DNA from 2 places in the Pseudarthrobacter sp. SL88 genome. Region 2 is predicted to be linked to the other one. Evidence: riboswitches for the same ligand, from Rfam matches in the RefSeq annotation. Region 2 holds a riboswitch; the other holds the start of a gene.

Region 1 (7,908 bases), 370 kb from region 2:
CCCGGCCACCGGGAAGGCCAGGGTGGGCGCGTGGAAGCCGAAGTCGATCAGGCGCTTGGCCACGTCCTCGGCGGTCACTCCGGTACGGGCGGTGAGTTCGCGCAGGTCCAGGATGCACTCGTGCGCCACGAGCCCGCCCTCACCCGTGTAGAGCACCGGGTAGAACTCGTTCAACCGGGCAGCAACATAGTTCGCGGCCAGCAGCGCGGACTTAGTGGCCTCGGTCAGGCCCGTACCGCCCATCAGCTTCACGTACGCCCAGGAAATCGGCAGCACCCCGGCGGACCCGAACCGGGACGCGGAAATCGCCACGCCGTGGCCCTCCTCATGCGCGGCTTTATTCGCATCGCCGGGCATAAACGGGGCCAGGTGCGCCTTCGCAGCGACCGGTCCGACGCCGGGCCCGCCGCCGCCGTGCGGGATGCAGAACGTCTTGTGCAGGTTCAGGTGCGAGACGTCGCCGCCGAACTTGCCCGGCTGCGCCAGGCCCACGAGGGCGTTCAGGTTCGCGCCGTCCACATACACCTGTCCCCCTGCGGCGTGGACCGCGTCGCAGATCTCGGTCACGTCGCCGTCGTAGACGCCGTGGGTGGACGGGTAGGTGATCATGATGCAGGACAGGACATCCCGGTTCGCCTCGATCTTCGCCGTCAGGTCATCGTGGTTGATGGTGCCGTCCGCGGCCGTGGCGACAACAACCACCTTCATGCCCGCCAGCACGGCGGAGGCGGCGTTGGTGCCGTGCGCGGAGGCAGGGATCAGGCACACGGTGCGCTGCTCATCACCGCGGGAGCGGTGGTAGCCCCGGATCGCCAGAAGGCCGGCGAGTTCACCCTGGGAACCGGCGTTGGGCTGGATGGAGACCTGGTCGTACCCGGTGATCTCGGTCAGGTCAGCCTCGAGCCCGGTGATCAGTTCACGCCAGCCCTCGGTCTGGGAATCCGGAGCGAACGGGTGGATGGAGGCGAACTCCGGCCAGGAAATCGCTTCCATCTCGGCGGTAGCGTTCAGCTTCATGGTGCAGGAACCCAGCGGGATCATGGTCCGGTCCAGGGCCAGGTCCCGGTCGGACAGGCGGCGGATGTAACGCAACAGCTGCGTCTCTGACCGGTGCGTGTTGAACACCGGGTGCTCCAGATAGCCGGAGGACCGCTCCACCCCGGCATCCAGTGCGAAGCTCCCGCCCCCGGCGACCTTGGCGCCAAAGATGTCCACGACGTCGGCGACGACGGCCGTCGTCGTGGTTTCATCCAGGGAGATGCCTACGGTATCTGCATCGATGGAGCGCAGGTTGATGCCGCGTGCCTCAGCATCGGCAATAATGCCGGCGGCGCGGCCGGGAACCCGAACGGTGATGGTGTCGAAGAAGCTCTTGTGCAGGACTTCCACGCCGGCGGCCGCGAGGGAGGCCGCCAGGGTGCGGGCGTGGGCGTGCGTCGTTTCCGCGATCGCTTTCAGCCCGTCCGGGCCGTGGTAAACGGCGTACATGGAAGACACGATGGCCAGCAGTGCCTGCGCGGTGCAGATGTTGGACGTGGCCTTCTCGCGGCGGATGTGCTGCTCGCGGGTCTGCAGGGCCAGGCGGTAGGCAGGGACGCCGGCGTCGTCCTTCGAGACGCCCACCAGGCGGCCCGGCAGCGAGCGTTCCAGCCCCTTGCGGACGGCCATGTAGGCGGCGTGCGGGCCGCCGAAGAACAGCGGAACGCCGAAACGCTGGGTGGAGCCGACGGCGATGTCCGCACCCTGCTCACCCGGAGGAGTGATCAGGGTCAGCGCCAGCAGATCAGCAGCAACGGTGACCAGCGCGCCGCGCTCCTTGGCGGCGGAGATGGCATCTGCCTGGTTGAAGACACGGCCCGAGGCGCCGGGCTGCTGGAGCACGATGCCGTTGATGTCGCCCTCGGGCAGGCCCTTAGAGAGGTCGGCGACCTCCACCTTGAAGCCGAGCGCTTCGGCGCGGCCCTTGACGATGGCGATGGTCTGCGGCAACACGTCGATGTCCAGGACCGTTTTACCGTCAGCGGCAGGCTTGGCCTTGTTGGCGCGGCGCATCAGCAGGACTGCCTCGGCCACCGCCGTCGCTTCGTCCAGCAGGGATGCGTTGGCAATCGGCAGGCCCACCAGGTCCTGGACCATGGTCTGGAAGTTCAGCAGCGCCTCCAGCCGGCCCTGCGAGATCTCGGGCTGGTACGGCGTGTAGGCGGTGTACCAAGCCGGCGCCTCAAGGATGTTGCGGCGGATCACGGCCGGGGTGATGGTGCCGTAGTAGCCCTGGCCGATCAGCTGCACGGCGGTCTTGTTCTTCGCAGCAAGGCGTCGCAGCTCGGTTAGGACCTCAACCTCGCTGAGGGCGTCCTGCAGTTTCAGGGCCGTCTCCTGGCGGATGACCTGGGGAACGGCGGTATCGACCAGGGAGTCGACGGTGTCGTAGCCCACGGCCTTGAGCATGGTGTCGACGTGGTCCTGGCGCCGGGCACCGATATGGCGGTCGACGAAAGTGGTGGAGGCTGAACTAACCGTCACGGGGGAACTCCAGATACTCAGGCGGCGCAGGGTACGCCACAGCGATTCGGGTCCCTCCCCGCTCTGTATTGGACCTGAGAGTTTCCGCGGCGCCTGCATGGACAGGACCCGCTTGCACCGTCGGTGAGCACAACGGTCCGGCATCCGGTAACGGGGTGCCTGGACGGCCTGCTGCTTTCCAGAGGTGCCTCGCCGCGGCGGTACAGGGGCCTGCGAGATTCCTGGGGAGGATTTGCTCCTACGGCGCCTGCCGAACGTTGTGGCAGGACTCTCCCGCCGCAGATCAAAGGCTATTCAATTGGATGTGTACGCGGGGCCGTCCGGTGACGACTCCCACAACGCTTAATTCTCCTACGCCACGGCCCCCGGGGCAAATGTCCTGCTAGCGCCGGAGCCGCACCAGTGCTGCCAGCAATTCGTCGACGTCCGCGGCCGCGCCGCCTTCGGGGACGGGGCCAACGGAGAGCATGGCGTTGAAGTAGAGGCCGTCCCCCATGTACAGCACGGCCTTGGCCAGGGCCGGCCCCACGTCGGCGGCGATTTCGTCGAGCCACCGCCGCTGGATCGCAGCGAATCGGCGGCGGGTTTCTTCATGCGCCACCTCCGCCAGCCTGGTGGCGGCGACGATGGCCCGGTCCAAGGGGGTGTCTCCCCACACCGAGGACCGGATGAAGTAGGCCGCTGCGCCCTCCGATGCGGCGGCCATGGCATCGGCGTCTTCTCCCGCGAGCGTGTCCAACTGGTCCAGGAGCGCCTGGATCAGGGCTTCCTTGTTCGGAAAGTGGTAGAGGAGCCCGCCCTTGGAGACGCCGGCCTTTCGGGCCACGGCGTCCAGGGTGGCGGCTCGCTCCCCCACCTCAATCAACAGGGTGGCGAAGGCGTCAAGGACGGCTTCGCGGGCGACTGGCTTTCGGGGCATGCCATCCATCATGCCTTCCCGGGATGTCAGGGGCTCAACTCAGCCATCACTCCAAACTGTACCGTCTGGACGGTATAGTTAATTCCATGACCATCTCGACGCACCGTGATGCACCCCTGCTCCAGGGACCCGCCACGCCACGGGCCCCGTGGCGCGACTGGCTGGCCCTTGCGCTGCTGATGTTTCCCGTACTGCTGGTGGCCGTGGACAACACGGCCCTGACCTTCGCCCTGCCCGCGATCGCCCAGTCCCTGAACCCTTCCGGGGTGCAGCTGCTCTGGATCGTGGATGCCTACCCCCTGGTCTTGGCGGGGCTGCTGGTGTGCATGGGCAGCCTCGGCGACAGGATCGGCCGGCGGCGGCTGCTCCTCACCGGCAGCCTGGGCTTTGCCGCACTCTCGGCCGCCACGGCGTTCGCGCCAACGGCGGAATGGCTGATCGCAGGACGCGCCGCCCTGGGCTTCTTCGGGGCCATGTTGATGCCCTCTACCCTCTCGCTCATCCGCAACATCTTTGCGGAGCCCAACCGCCGCCGGCTGGCGGTGGCCATCTGGGCCGCCGGCTTCTCCGGCGGGGCCGCCCTGGGGCCGATTTTCGGCGGCTGGTTGGTGGAGCACTACTGGTGGGGCGCAGTCTTCCTGGTCGCAGTGCCGCTCATGCTGCCACTGATCGCCCTGGGTCCGGTGCTGATTCCGGAATCGAAGAATCCGGAACCGGGGAAGGTGGATTTTCCCAGCATCGTGCTGTCCCTGCTGGTGATGGTGCCACTGGTGTACGGCATCAAGGAAGTGGCTACGGAAGGAGTGTCCGGCACCGGCCTTGGCGCCATGGCTTTCGGCCTGGCCATGGCAGTCGTTTTTGTCCGGCGACAGCTCCGGCTGCCGCATCCCCTGCTGGACATGTCGCTTTTCCGCAACCGGGTGTTCAGCATGGCCATCACCGCAAACGTCCTGGCCCTGTTTTCCTTCAACGGCTTCATCCTCTTCCTGGCCCAGCACCTGCAGCTGCTCGAGGGCATGACGCCGTCCGCCGCAGGCGTCGCCATGATCCCGGCCCTTGTTGCCACTGTGGTGGCAGGCCTGGTGGTGGTGCCACTGGTCCGGAAGGTTAGGCCCGGCTTCGTGGTGGGCACGGGCTTGGCGTTCAGCGCTACGGGGTACAGCCTGGTGACGTTCGGGAACCACGACGGCGGGCCCACACTGCTGCTGGCAGCCTTGCTGATCCTGGCGCTGGGCGTGGGGACGGCTGAAACCATCTCCAACGACCTCATCCTCGGTGCGGCTCCGGCGCACAAGTCAGGTGCAGCGGCCGCCATCTCGGAGACCGGATACGAGGTGGGGGCGCTGCTGGGGACGGCCGTACTGGGCTCCATCCTCACGGCCTCCTACCAGCACAACCTGCACCTCCCGGCCGCTGTGGACGGCACCGCCACGGAAGCAGCCCGCCACAGTGCCGGCGAAACACTGGCCGGCGCCATGGACCTCGCAGCCGGGCTTCCGGCCCCGCTGGCCGATGCCGTCCGCCAGGCCGCAGCCGCCGCCTTCGACTCCGGCGTGCACGTCACCGCGGCGATTGGGCTGGTCCTGATGGCCACCGCGGCAGTCTGCGCCGCCGTCGTTCTTCGCAAAGTGCCCAAGGCCGCGTAACAGCACCACGGCACATGGCAGCGCGTAGGCCTTAACGGCAAAGGCGCCCTGCGCCGGAGATCAGCCTCCGGCGCAGGGCGCCTTATTCCTGCCGTGGCGGCAGCCCGCTGCTACTTTTCGTCAGGAGCGGTGACGCTGGCGGTTGGCTTGAGCGTCTCGGCGTTCACCATCCAGGCGAACTGCTCCAGCTTGGCGATGAACTCGTGCAGCAGGTCTGCGCTGGTGGGATCTTCCTCATCCACCTCGTCATGAACCTTGCGCATGGTGCCCACGGCGGCCTCCATGGCTGCAACGATCCGCTCGATGGCGTCCTTGGTGCTGATCAGCCCCTCGGGAAATTCCGCCAGGGCAGTCGACTTCGACACGGTGGAGCTGCGGCCGTCAGGCAGTGCATGGAGGGCCCTCATGCGTTCGGCGGTGTCATCGGCGAACTGGCGGGCGGCATCAACGATCTCATCCAGCTGCAGATGGAGGTCCCGGAAGTTGGTGCCCACAATGTTCCAGTGCGCCTGCTTGCCCTGGATGTGCAGCTCGATCAGGTCGGCGAGTACGGCCTGCAGATTGTTGGTCAGGGTCGGTGAAGCTTTCATGGGAGTCCTCCTCGATTGGTCCAGTAACTTCGAAACTATCAGCGCCCGGGCCACCCGGCATGGGCCTGGGCGGATATTTCTCAGTGAGCTTACTAATTTTGCCGCACAGTCATAAACGAACGTGATTCATATTCCCTCTTGCGCGACCGCCGTCACACCTCCATACTAAATGAACGCCATTCATATAGTGACCCCGGTCATAAGCTTTCAGAAAGCGGTGCCATGACAGAAGCACTCCGCACCAGCTCCATCGCCGCGCGGGGCGAGGAATTGCCCGGCAGCGGCGACATTACCGCCAAGGGACTAAAGGGCGGGCAGCTGGGGCTCCTCGCCGTCGTCGTCCTGGGAATTTCCACGATCGCCCCCGCCTACACCCTGACCAGCGCACTGGGCCCCACCGTCAATGAAGCCGGGCTCCAGCTGCCCGTGATTTTCCTGATCGGCTTCATCCCCATGATCCTGGTCTCGCTGGCCTACCGGGAACTCAACGCCGATTCACCGGACAGCGGCACCACCTTCACCTGGGTCAGCAAAGCGTTCGGCCCCTGGGTCGGCTGGATGGGTGGTTGGGGCCTCCTGGCGGCCAACATCATCGTGCTGTCCAACCTCGCCGGCGTGGCCGTCGATTTCTTCTACCTCTTCCTGTCCCAGCTCACCGGTTCACCGGAATTGGCGGAACTGGCCGATAACAAGGCCCTGAACGTCCTGACCTGCCTGGTTTTCGTCGCCCTGGCTGTCTGGGTCAGCTACCGCGGACTGCACACCACCAAAGTGGTGCAGTACGGCCTGGTGGGATTCCAGCTGCTGGTGCTCGGCCTGTTCGTCGGCATGGCCTTCGTCAACTGGTCCACCTCGGAGACCGCCATCCCCTTCAGCTGGGAGTGGTTCGACGTCACCAGGATCGAGACCTTCGGCCAGGTGGCCGCAGGAATTTCACTGTCCATCTTCGTCTACTGGGGCTGGGACGTCTGCCTCACAGTGAACGAGGAGACAGCCAACGGCAAGAAGACGGCCGGCGTGGCGGGCACCCTGACGGCCGTCATTGTCCTGGCCATCTACCTGCTGGTGAGCATCGCCACCATGATGTTCGCCGGCGTCGGCGATACCGGCAACGGGCTGAACAACGCGGAGAACCACGAGAACATCTTCACAGCGCTGGCCTCCCCCATCATGGGCCCGTTCGCCATCCTGATGTCCCTCGCAGTGCTCTCCAGCTCGGCCGCGTCCCTGCAGTCCACGTTCATGTCCCCGTCCCGCAGCCTCCTGGCGATGGCCCACTATGGGGCCCTGCCTGAACCCTTCAGCCGCGTCAGCCGGAAGTTCGCTACGCCGGGCTTCGCCACCATCGCTGCCGGCATCATGTCCGCGGGGTTCTACGCCGTGATGCATGTGGTCAGCGAGAACGTCCTCAATGACACCATCCTGGCCCTGGGCCTGATGATCTGCTTCTACTACGGCCTGACGGCACTGGCCTGCGCCTGGTACTTCCGGCACAGCCTCTTCACCAGCGTCCGCCATTTCGTGTTGCGGCTGCTGTGCCCCGTGCTGGGCGGCGTGGGCCTGTTCGTCGTGTTCTTCCAGACCGCCGTGGACAGCCTGGCGCCCGAGTTCGGCAGCGGCTCCGAAATCTTCGGCGTGGGACTGGTGTTCATCCTCGGCGTCGGCATCCTGGCGCTCGGCGCGGTCTTCATGCTGATCATGGCCCGGGTACGCCCCGGTTTCTTCCGTGGCGAAACGCTGCGGAAAGACACCCCGGCCCTGGTGGTCCCTGAGTAAGGGCGCCTGCACACGACAGGAAAGGTGCCGTTCCCGCCAACGCGGGGACGGCACCTTTCCTGTTTGACGACGGCGGCTGTCACCAGAAGTGCGCCACATCCACCACCAGCCGGGAGCCTGAACCCGGCCCGTCCAGCGTGAAGACACGGAACGGAAGACGGGCGCGGACGCCCACGCCGAGAGTGCTCTGGCCCTCAAAGCTTCCTGCCCAGACCACCTGGCGGAAGGTCTGGTAACCGGAGACGTTGGCGAGCTCAACCTGGTCGGCGGATTTGTACGTGGCGTCGCCGTTCCCGTCATAGGCAGGTGCCCGGACAACCACCTGCAGGCGGGCGCCACCCCGGACCTCGACCGGTTTGCCGGAACCGTCCTGAGTGATTTGCCCAACGTAACGGACGGAGTAGCCGGGGGCCGGGCCGCTGCCCAGGTCAACCACCAGCCGGTCGAAGCAATA
Region 2 (7,908 bases):
GACGTCGAAGCCGGCGGCGCGTTCCTGCAGGGCCGCGGCCACTACCTTGGCGTTGCCTGCGTTGGGGACCACCAGGTACTTGGCTGTTCCGTCCGCAGCCGCGGGGAGGCGGTACGTGATCAGGTCATCGATGATGCCGCCGTCGGTGTCGCAGATCAGCGAGTACTTGGCCTTGCCCACCGCGATGGCTGACAGCTTGCCTGCCAGGGCGTAGTCCAGGAACGCTGCGGCGTCCGGGCCGGTGACCCAGACTTCACCCATGTGGGAGAGGTCAAACAGCCCGGCGGCGTTGCGCACGGCGTGGTGTTCGGCGAGTTCGGAATCGTACTTGAGGGGCATCTGCCAGCCGCCGAAGTCGGTGAAGGAGGCGCCGGCCTTCTTGTGCTGCTCGTAGAGAGCGGTGTAGTTCTCAGTCATGGGAAGTCCTTAGTTCTCGAAGTCGGAAAGCGGCGGGCAGGAGCAGACCAGGTTGCGGTCGCCGGCTGCGCCGTCGATGCGTCCCACTGGCGGGAAGTACTTGTCCTGCCGCAGGGAAGCGACGGGGAACGCGGCCTGCTCGCGCGGGTAGGCGCGGTCCCAGTCGGAGCTGACGACGGCGGACGCCGTGTGCGGTGCGTTGCGCACCGGCGATGCCTCCAGGGAGAACTCGCCGGCTGCTACCTGCTCGATCTCGGCGTGGATGGTGATCATGGCGTCGATGAAGCGGTCGATCTCGGCGAGGTCCTCGGACTCGGTGGGCTCCACCATCAGGGTCCCGGCCACCGGGAAGGCCAGGGTGGGGGCGTGGAAGCCGAAGTCGATCAGGCGCTTGGCCACGTCCTCGGCCGTGACGCCGGTGCGGGCGGTGAGTTCGCGCAGGTCCAGGATGCACTCGTGCGCCACGAGCCCGCCCTCACCCGTGTAGAGCACCGGGTAGAACTCGTTCAACCGGGCAGCAACATAGTTCGCTGCCAGCAGCGCGGACTTAGTGGCCTCGGTCAGTCCCGTACCGCCCATCAGCTTCACGTACGCCCAGGAGATCGGCAGCACACCGGCAGAGCCGAACCGGGACGCGGAAATCGCCACGCCGTGGCCCTCCTCATGCGCGGCTTTATTCGCATCGCCGGGCATAAACGGGGCCAGGTGCGCTTTCGCCGCGACCGGGCCGACGCCGGGCCCGCCGCCGCCGTGCGGGATGCAGAACGTCTTGTGGAGGTTCAGGTGGGACACGTCGCCGCCGAACTTGCCCGGCTGCGCCAGGCCCACGAGGGCGTTGAGGTTCGCGCCGTCCACGTACACCTGGCCGCCGGCGGCGTGGACCGCGTCGCAGACTTCGGTGACGTCGCCGTCGTAGACGCCGTGGGTGGAGGGGTAGGTGATCATGATGCAGGACAGGGCGTCCCGGTTCGCCTCGATCTTGGCGGACAGGTCGGCGTGGTTGATGGTGCCGTCCGGGGCGGTGGCGACAACAACCACCTTCATGCCGGCCAGCACGGCGGAGGCGGCGTTGGTGCCGTGCGCCGAGGCGGGGATCAGGCACACGGTGCGCTGCTGATCACCCCGGGAGTGGTGGTAGCCCCGGATCGCCAGAAGGCCGGCGAGTTCGCCCTGGGAACCGGCGTTGGGCTGGATGGACACCTGGTCGTACCCGGTGATCTCGGTCAGGTCAGCCTCGAGCCCGGTGATCAGCTCACGCCAGCCCTCGGTCTGGGAATCCGGAGCGAACGGGTGGATGGAGGCGAACTCCGGCCAGGAAATCGCTTCCATCTCGGCGGTGGCATTCAGCTTCATGGTGCAGGAACCCAGCGGGATCATGGTCCGGTCCAGGGCCAGGTCCCGGTCGGACAGGCGGCGGATGTAACGCAACAGCTGCGTTTCTGACCGGTGCGTGTTGAACACCGGGTGCTCCAGGTATCCGGAGGTGCGCAGCACGGAGTCGGGCAGCTCGAAACCCTGGGCGTCGCCTACCGGGCCGGCACCAAAGGCGACGGCCACTGCGGACAGCGTTGCCGCCGTCGTGGTTTCATCGATGGAAACGCCCACCGTGTCCGCGTCGACGAAGCGGAGGTTGATGCCGCGCGCCTCGGCGGCGTTGATGACCTTGGCGGCCTTGCCCGGCACGCGCACGGTGAGGGTGTCGAAGAAGGAGTCGGTGACCAGTTCGCGGCCCATGGCGGTGAGGGCCGTGGCCAGGATCCTGGCGTTGTGGTGGGCGGTTTCTGCGATGGCCTTCAGTCCGTCCGGGCCGTGGTAGACGGCGTAGAAGGAGGACACGATGGCCAGCAGCGCCTGGGCGGTGCAGATGTTGGACGTGGCCTTCTCACGGCGGATGTGCTGCTCGCGGGTCTGCAGGGCCAGGCGGTAGGCGGGAGCGCCCGCGTTGTCCTTGGAGACACCCACGATCCTGCCGGGGAGGGTGCGTTCCATGCCCTTCTGCACAGCCATGTAAGCGGCATGCGGGCCGCCGAAGAACAGCGGCACGCCGAAACGCTGGGTGGAGCCGACGGCGATGTCCGCACCCTGCTCGCCCGGAGGAGTGATCAGCGTCAGCGCGAGCAGGTCAGCGGCCACTGTGACCAGCGCACCGCGCTCCTTGGCCTCGGCGATAACGGCGCTCTGGTCCCACACCCGGCCGGACACGCCCGGCTGCTGGAGCACGATGCCGTTGATGGCACCTTCAGGCAGGCCTGCGGAGAGGTCAGCAACCTCCACCTCGAAGCCGAGCGCTTCGGCGCGGCCCAGCACGATGGCGATGGTCTGCGGGAGGCAGTCGGCATCAAGGACGGTCTTGCCGTCCTTGGCGTCCTTATTTTTGTTCGCCCGGCGCATCAGCAGCACAGCCTCGGCCACGGCAGTGGCTTCATCGAGGAGTGACGCGTTGGCCACCGGGAGGGCGGTGAGGTCCTGAACCATGGTCTGGAAGTTCAGCAGCGCCTCCAGCCGGCCCTGGGAGATCTCGGGCTGGTACGGCGTGTAGGCGGTGTACCAGGCCGGCGCCTCAAGGATGTTGCGGCGGATCACGGCCGGGGTGATGGTGTCGTAGTAGCCCTGGCCGATCATCTGCACGGCGGTCTTGTTCTTGCCCGCCAGCCGGCGCAGCTCGGTCAGGACCTCAACCTCGCTGAGGGCGTCCTGCAGCTTCAATGCCGTTTCCTGGCGGATCGATGCCGGAACAGCCACGTCCACCAGGCCGTCAACGCTGTCGTAGCCCACAGCCTTCAGCATGGTGTCGACGTCAGCCTGCCGGCGCGCACCGATATGGCGGTCAACGAACGAAGTTGGAAGGGATTGAATCGTCATGAGGAACTCCAGGTCTGGCCGGCCAGGGTGGCACGGCATGGGATGGGTTCCTCCCCGCTCTGTATTGGACCTGAGAGATTCCGCGGAACCCTGCGTGGCGGGTTCGCTTGCACCGTCGGTGAACCTGGCCGGAGCCGGGTTACTTTCCAGAGTTGCCTCGCCGTGACGGTACGGGGGCCTGAGAGATTCCTGGGGAGGATTTGCTCCTACGGCGCCTGCCCGGTGGTGCCGGGAGGACTCTCCCGTCACAGCTCGAAAGGCTATTCAACTGTGGGTGATTCGCCTCACACCGTACAGGTTGGTTGAAAGGAAAACAAATCCGACTGTCACGCGATGGGCGGCAGCGGCTTTGTTGCGGCGGCGGAAAAAGGGGGTTTGACATCCGATCGTGACCCGCACCACACTGGGTCCGGTGATCAGCACCGTGTCCGGCTGGCTCAGCTCATCGGAGCAGCCCGGGCCAACGTTGCCCCGGAAGGGTGCGGCCGCTGAGCATACCTAATTGAACATGCCTTCGACCTGCGGCGGGAGAGTCCTGCCGGGTACATTTAGCAGGCGCCGTAGGAGCAAACCCTCCCCAGGAAACTCTCAGGCCCATGTACCGCCGCGGACAGGCAACTCTGGAAAGCAGCCGGACCTGTTCCGGCTCACCGGCGGTGCAAGCGGCTTGGGCTGCGGAAACTCTCAGGTTCACTACAGAGCGGGGAGGAACCCAACTTCTGCGGCACCCAAAATGCCGCTTTATCGATGGAGTTCCCCATGGCGATTCATCCCCCCACGTCCAACGGCGAGCCACCCCGCAACAACCCTCCTGCGGGCAGCGCCGCCCGCAGCGAGCCTCCCCACCTGGAGCGGCAGCTCACCAACAGGCACATCCAGCTCATAGCAATCGGCGGTGCCATCGGCACCGGCCTCTTCATGGGCTCCGGCAAGACCATCTCCGCGGCCGGCCCGTCCGTGATCTTCGTGTACATGATCATCGGGTTCATGCTCTTCTTCGTCATGCGAGCCATGGGCGAACTGCTCCTGAGCAACCTGAACTACAAATCCTTCAGCGACTTCGCAGCCGACCTCCTGGGGCCGTGGGCGGGGTTCTTCACCGGCTGGACCTACTGGTTCTGCTGGGTGATCACCGGCATCGCAGACGTCATCGCCATCGCCGGCTACTCCAAGGAACTCTGGCCCGGACTGCCGCTCTGGATCCCCGGGCTTGCCACCGTGGCCATCCTGCTGCTGCTGAACCTCGCCACGGTCAAGGCCTTCGGCGAGACCGAATTCTGGTTCGCCCTCATCAAGATCATTGCCATCGCGGCGCTGATCATTGTGGGCCTTTTCATGATCTTCACCGGCTTCCAGAGCGACGCCGGAACCGCGAGCTTCACGAACCTCTGGAGCCACGGCGGCTTCTTCCCCAATGAGTTCATGGGCTTCGTGGCCGGCTTCCAGATCGCCGTGTTCGCCTTCGTCGGCATCGAACTGGTGGGCACCACCGCAGCCGAGGCCAAGAACCCGGAGCGGACGCTGCCCAAGGCCATCAATGCCATCCCCGTTCGCGTACTGCTCTTCTACGTGGGCGCCCTGATCATCCTCATGGCCGTCACCCCGTGGACCCAGTTCGCGGCCGGGCACAGCCCCTTCATCGGCATGTTCTCGCTCGCCGGGCTGGGCGCTGCAGCCACCGTGGTCAACCTGGTGGTCCTCACCTCTGCCATGTCCTCGGCCAACTCCGGCATCTACTCCACCTCGCGCATGGTGTTCGGTCTCGCGCAGGAGGGTGACGCCCCGGGCATCTTCAGCCGGCTGTCCTCGAGGAAGGTGCCCAGCAACGCGCTGTTCCTCTCCTGCGTACTGCTGCTCTCCGGCGTCGTGCTCATGTACGCCGGCCAGGACGTTGGCAAGGCCTTCGAGATGGTGACCACCGTCTCCGCCGTCTGCTTCATCTTCGTCTGGTCGGTCATCCTGGCCAGCTACATTGCCTTCCGCAAGCGCCGCCCGCACCTGCACGAGGCGTCGAAGTTCAAGATGCCTGGCGGCATCCCCGTTGTGTGGGTGGTTTACGCGTTCTTCGCGTTCGTCCTCTGGGCCCTGACCACCCAGCCGGACACGCTTGCAGCGCTGCTGGTGACCCCCATCTGGTTCCTCGTGCTTGGCGTTGCGTGGGCCATCCTCCGCCGCCGGCCCGCCCACCTTGCCCGCTTCGAGGTCTTCCGCGCAGAGCTGCGCGCCGACGAACAAGCGGCGGCCGGCGGGCAGGACCGCGAAAGGTCCGCCCAGGAGGAAGCATCCAGGGGCTCCCGCTCCTAGGCTTCTTCGCAAATCCAGGCCATCAGGTTGCGGATAAGCGAATAAGCTCCTGACTGCAACGCTGCGGCGGGACCCACACCGGGTCCCGCCGCAGTGCTGTCTGCAGCAGGAGGGTGCAGGGGCGCCGGCGTCAAAGTTCAGCATGCTTAGTGTTTCTGCATCTAGGATGGGAGAAGCACGGCAGCCACCCGCTGCAGCTCGACGTGAAACGAAGGTGACCATGGCTAAGCGCAGCAACCCAGCAGTACGGATCGCCCAGGAAACTGCCCACAACGCAGTCTTTGACAAGGACGGCAAGCCCAAGCCCGGCGTCCACAACATGCTCCTGAAAGCCGTGGAGATCCAGCGCCCGCTGGTGCTGGCCTACATCCGCCGGCTGCAGAAGAAGCACCCCCGTGCCACGGCAGCCCAGCTGGCCGGCTTCCTTGAGCGCGACTACCTCCGCGCCGTCACCGGCGGCGGCGCAATCGTGGGGGCCACCGCCGTCGTGCCCGGTGTGGGGACCGTCGCGTCGCTGGGACTCTCGGCAGCCGCCACGGTGGGCTTCCTTGAGGCAACCGCCCTGTACGCAACCTCCCTCGCGGAGCTCCACGGCATCCGCCTGACCAACCCGGAGAAGGCCAGCACCATGGTCATGGCCATCATGCTGGGAGAGGAAGGCACCGCCCTGCTGGGCACCCTCAGCGGACAAATGGCCGGCAACGGCGCTGGAGCCACCAAGCAGTGGGGCAGCGTGCTCTCCAAGTCGATGCCGATGCCGGGCTTCAGCACCATCCGCAACCGCATCCAGAAGGCCTTCCTCAGGAACCTCCTCAAACGCCAGGGAACTGCGCTCCTGGGCCGGGCACTGCCGTTCGGGATCGGCGCCGTGGTGGGCGGAGCCGGTAACCTCGTGATGGGCCGTGCGGTGGTGGCCAACGCCAAGGAGGCGTTTGGACCCATGCCGGACAGCCTGCCCGGTGAGCTCACGGCAGCCGGGACCACGGAAAACCAGCTGGAAGGCAACACTTTTGGATCTCAACGCTGACCTCGGCGAATCATTCGGCTCGTGGACCATGGGCGATGACGCCCGGATGTTCCAGCTGGTCACCAGCGCCAACGTGGCCTGCGGCTTCCATGCCGGAGATCCCGTCACCATGCTGGACAGCTGCCGCGCGGCCTACGAACTGGACGTCACCGTCGGCGCGCACGTTGGCTACCGGGACCTGGCGGGCTTCGGCCGGCGGTCCCTGGACACGAGTTTTGATGAGCTCTTCGGCGACGTTCTGTACCAGCTGGGCGCGCTCGACGGCGTGGCCCACGCCGTAGGTGCGTCGGTGGACTACGTGAAGCCGCACGGGGCGCTCTACAACCGTTTGGTGCACGACGCTGAGCAGGCCTCCGCCGTGGTGGCGGCCGTCAACGCCTACGACCCCGGGCTCCCGATCCTGGGCCTCCCGGGTTCCGAGCTGCTCAAGCAGGCACAGGAAGCCGGGCACCCGGTGTTCGTCGAAGCCTTCGTGGACCGCGCCTACCGGGCTGACGGAACGCTGGTGCCGCGGTCCGAGGAGGGCGCCGTGCTGCACGACGTCGACGCGATCGTTGAGCGGGCCGTCCGGCTGGCCACCAGGGGCGAAGTCGTGGCCACCGACGGCACCGTGGTCCAGGTCCGGCCCGATTCCCTGTGCATCCACGGAGACACCCCGGGTGCCGTGGACATGGCAGCCGGTGTCCGGGCGGGCCTGGAAGCCGCCGGCGTCAGCCTGGAGTCCTTCGCCTGATTCTGCACCTCCCGGCGCCTCCTGGCGCCTGACCCAGGGCCGGGTGCACACCGGTGGCCGGCGGTCAGCCGAAGATCAGGTGCGCCACCGTGAAGATCAGCAGCCCGGCCAGCGATCCCACCACGGTGCCGTTGATCCGGATGAACTGCAGGTCCTTGCCCACCTGGAGTTCGATCTTCTGGGAGGTCTCTTCCGCATCCCAGCGCGCCACAGTATCCGTGATGACCCCGGCAATATCTGACCGGTACGTCTTGACCAGGTAGCCGGCGGCGTCGCCGATCCACGTATTGACCTTGCCGGCGAGTTCGGGATCGTTGACCAACCGCGAACCGAAGTCGCGGACCGCGGCCTTGAACTTGACGGTCAGTTCGCTGTCCGGATCGTCCACGGCTCCGAGCAGGGCGTTCTTGACGGTGCCCCACGTCCGCGAGGCCAACTCCCGGACCTCGGGATCGCCCAGGACCTGGGCCTTGACGTCCTCGGCGCGCGCAATCATCTTGGGGTCGTGCTGCAGGTCCTGCGCCAGGTCGTTGAGGTATTTGTCGATCTGTTGCCGCACCTGGTG

The links. A riboswitch is a leader RNA that binds a small molecule or an ion and turns the genes downstream of it on or off. The one in region 2 is predicted to bind glycine.
Region 1: another riboswitch for glycine. It lies ahead of gcvP (aminomethyl-transferring glycine dehydrogenase); the one in region 2 lies ahead of cycA (D-serine/D-alanine/glycine transporter).

The regions. Positions count from the first base shown of each region.
Region 1 covers NZ_JAPPRD010000001.1:3,137,871-3,145,778, forward strand. The annotation lists gene gcvP (aminomethyl-transferring glycine dehydrogenase) at 1-2,523, opposite strand, end outside; glycine riboswitch at 2,712-2,809, opposite strand; gene OVA06_RS14180 (TetR/AcrR family transcriptional regulator) at 2,906-3,442, opposite strand; gene OVA06_RS14185 (MFS transporter) at 3,529-5,088, shown strand; gene OVA06_RS14190 (Dps family protein) at 5,199-5,678, opposite strand; gene OVA06_RS14195 (APC family permease) at 5,901-7,454, shown strand; gene OVA06_RS14200 (AMIN-like domain-containing (lipo)protein) at 7,534-7,908, opposite strand, start outside.
Region 2 covers NZ_JAPPRD010000001.1:3,503,997-3,511,904, reverse strand. The annotation lists gene gcvT (glycine cleavage system aminomethyltransferase GcvT) at 1-417, opposite strand, end outside; gene gcvP (aminomethyl-transferring glycine dehydrogenase) at 427-3,279, opposite strand; glycine riboswitch at 3,436-3,534, opposite strand; glycine riboswitch at 3,795-3,893, shown strand; glycine riboswitch at 3,894-3,988, shown strand; gene cycA (D-serine/D-alanine/glycine transporter) at 4,039-5,583, shown strand; gene OVA06_RS15880 (hypothetical protein) at 5,804-6,610, shown strand; gene OVA06_RS15875 (LamB/YcsF family protein) at 6,594-7,343, shown strand; gene OVA06_RS15870 (DUF445 domain-containing protein) at 7,408-7,908, opposite strand, start outside.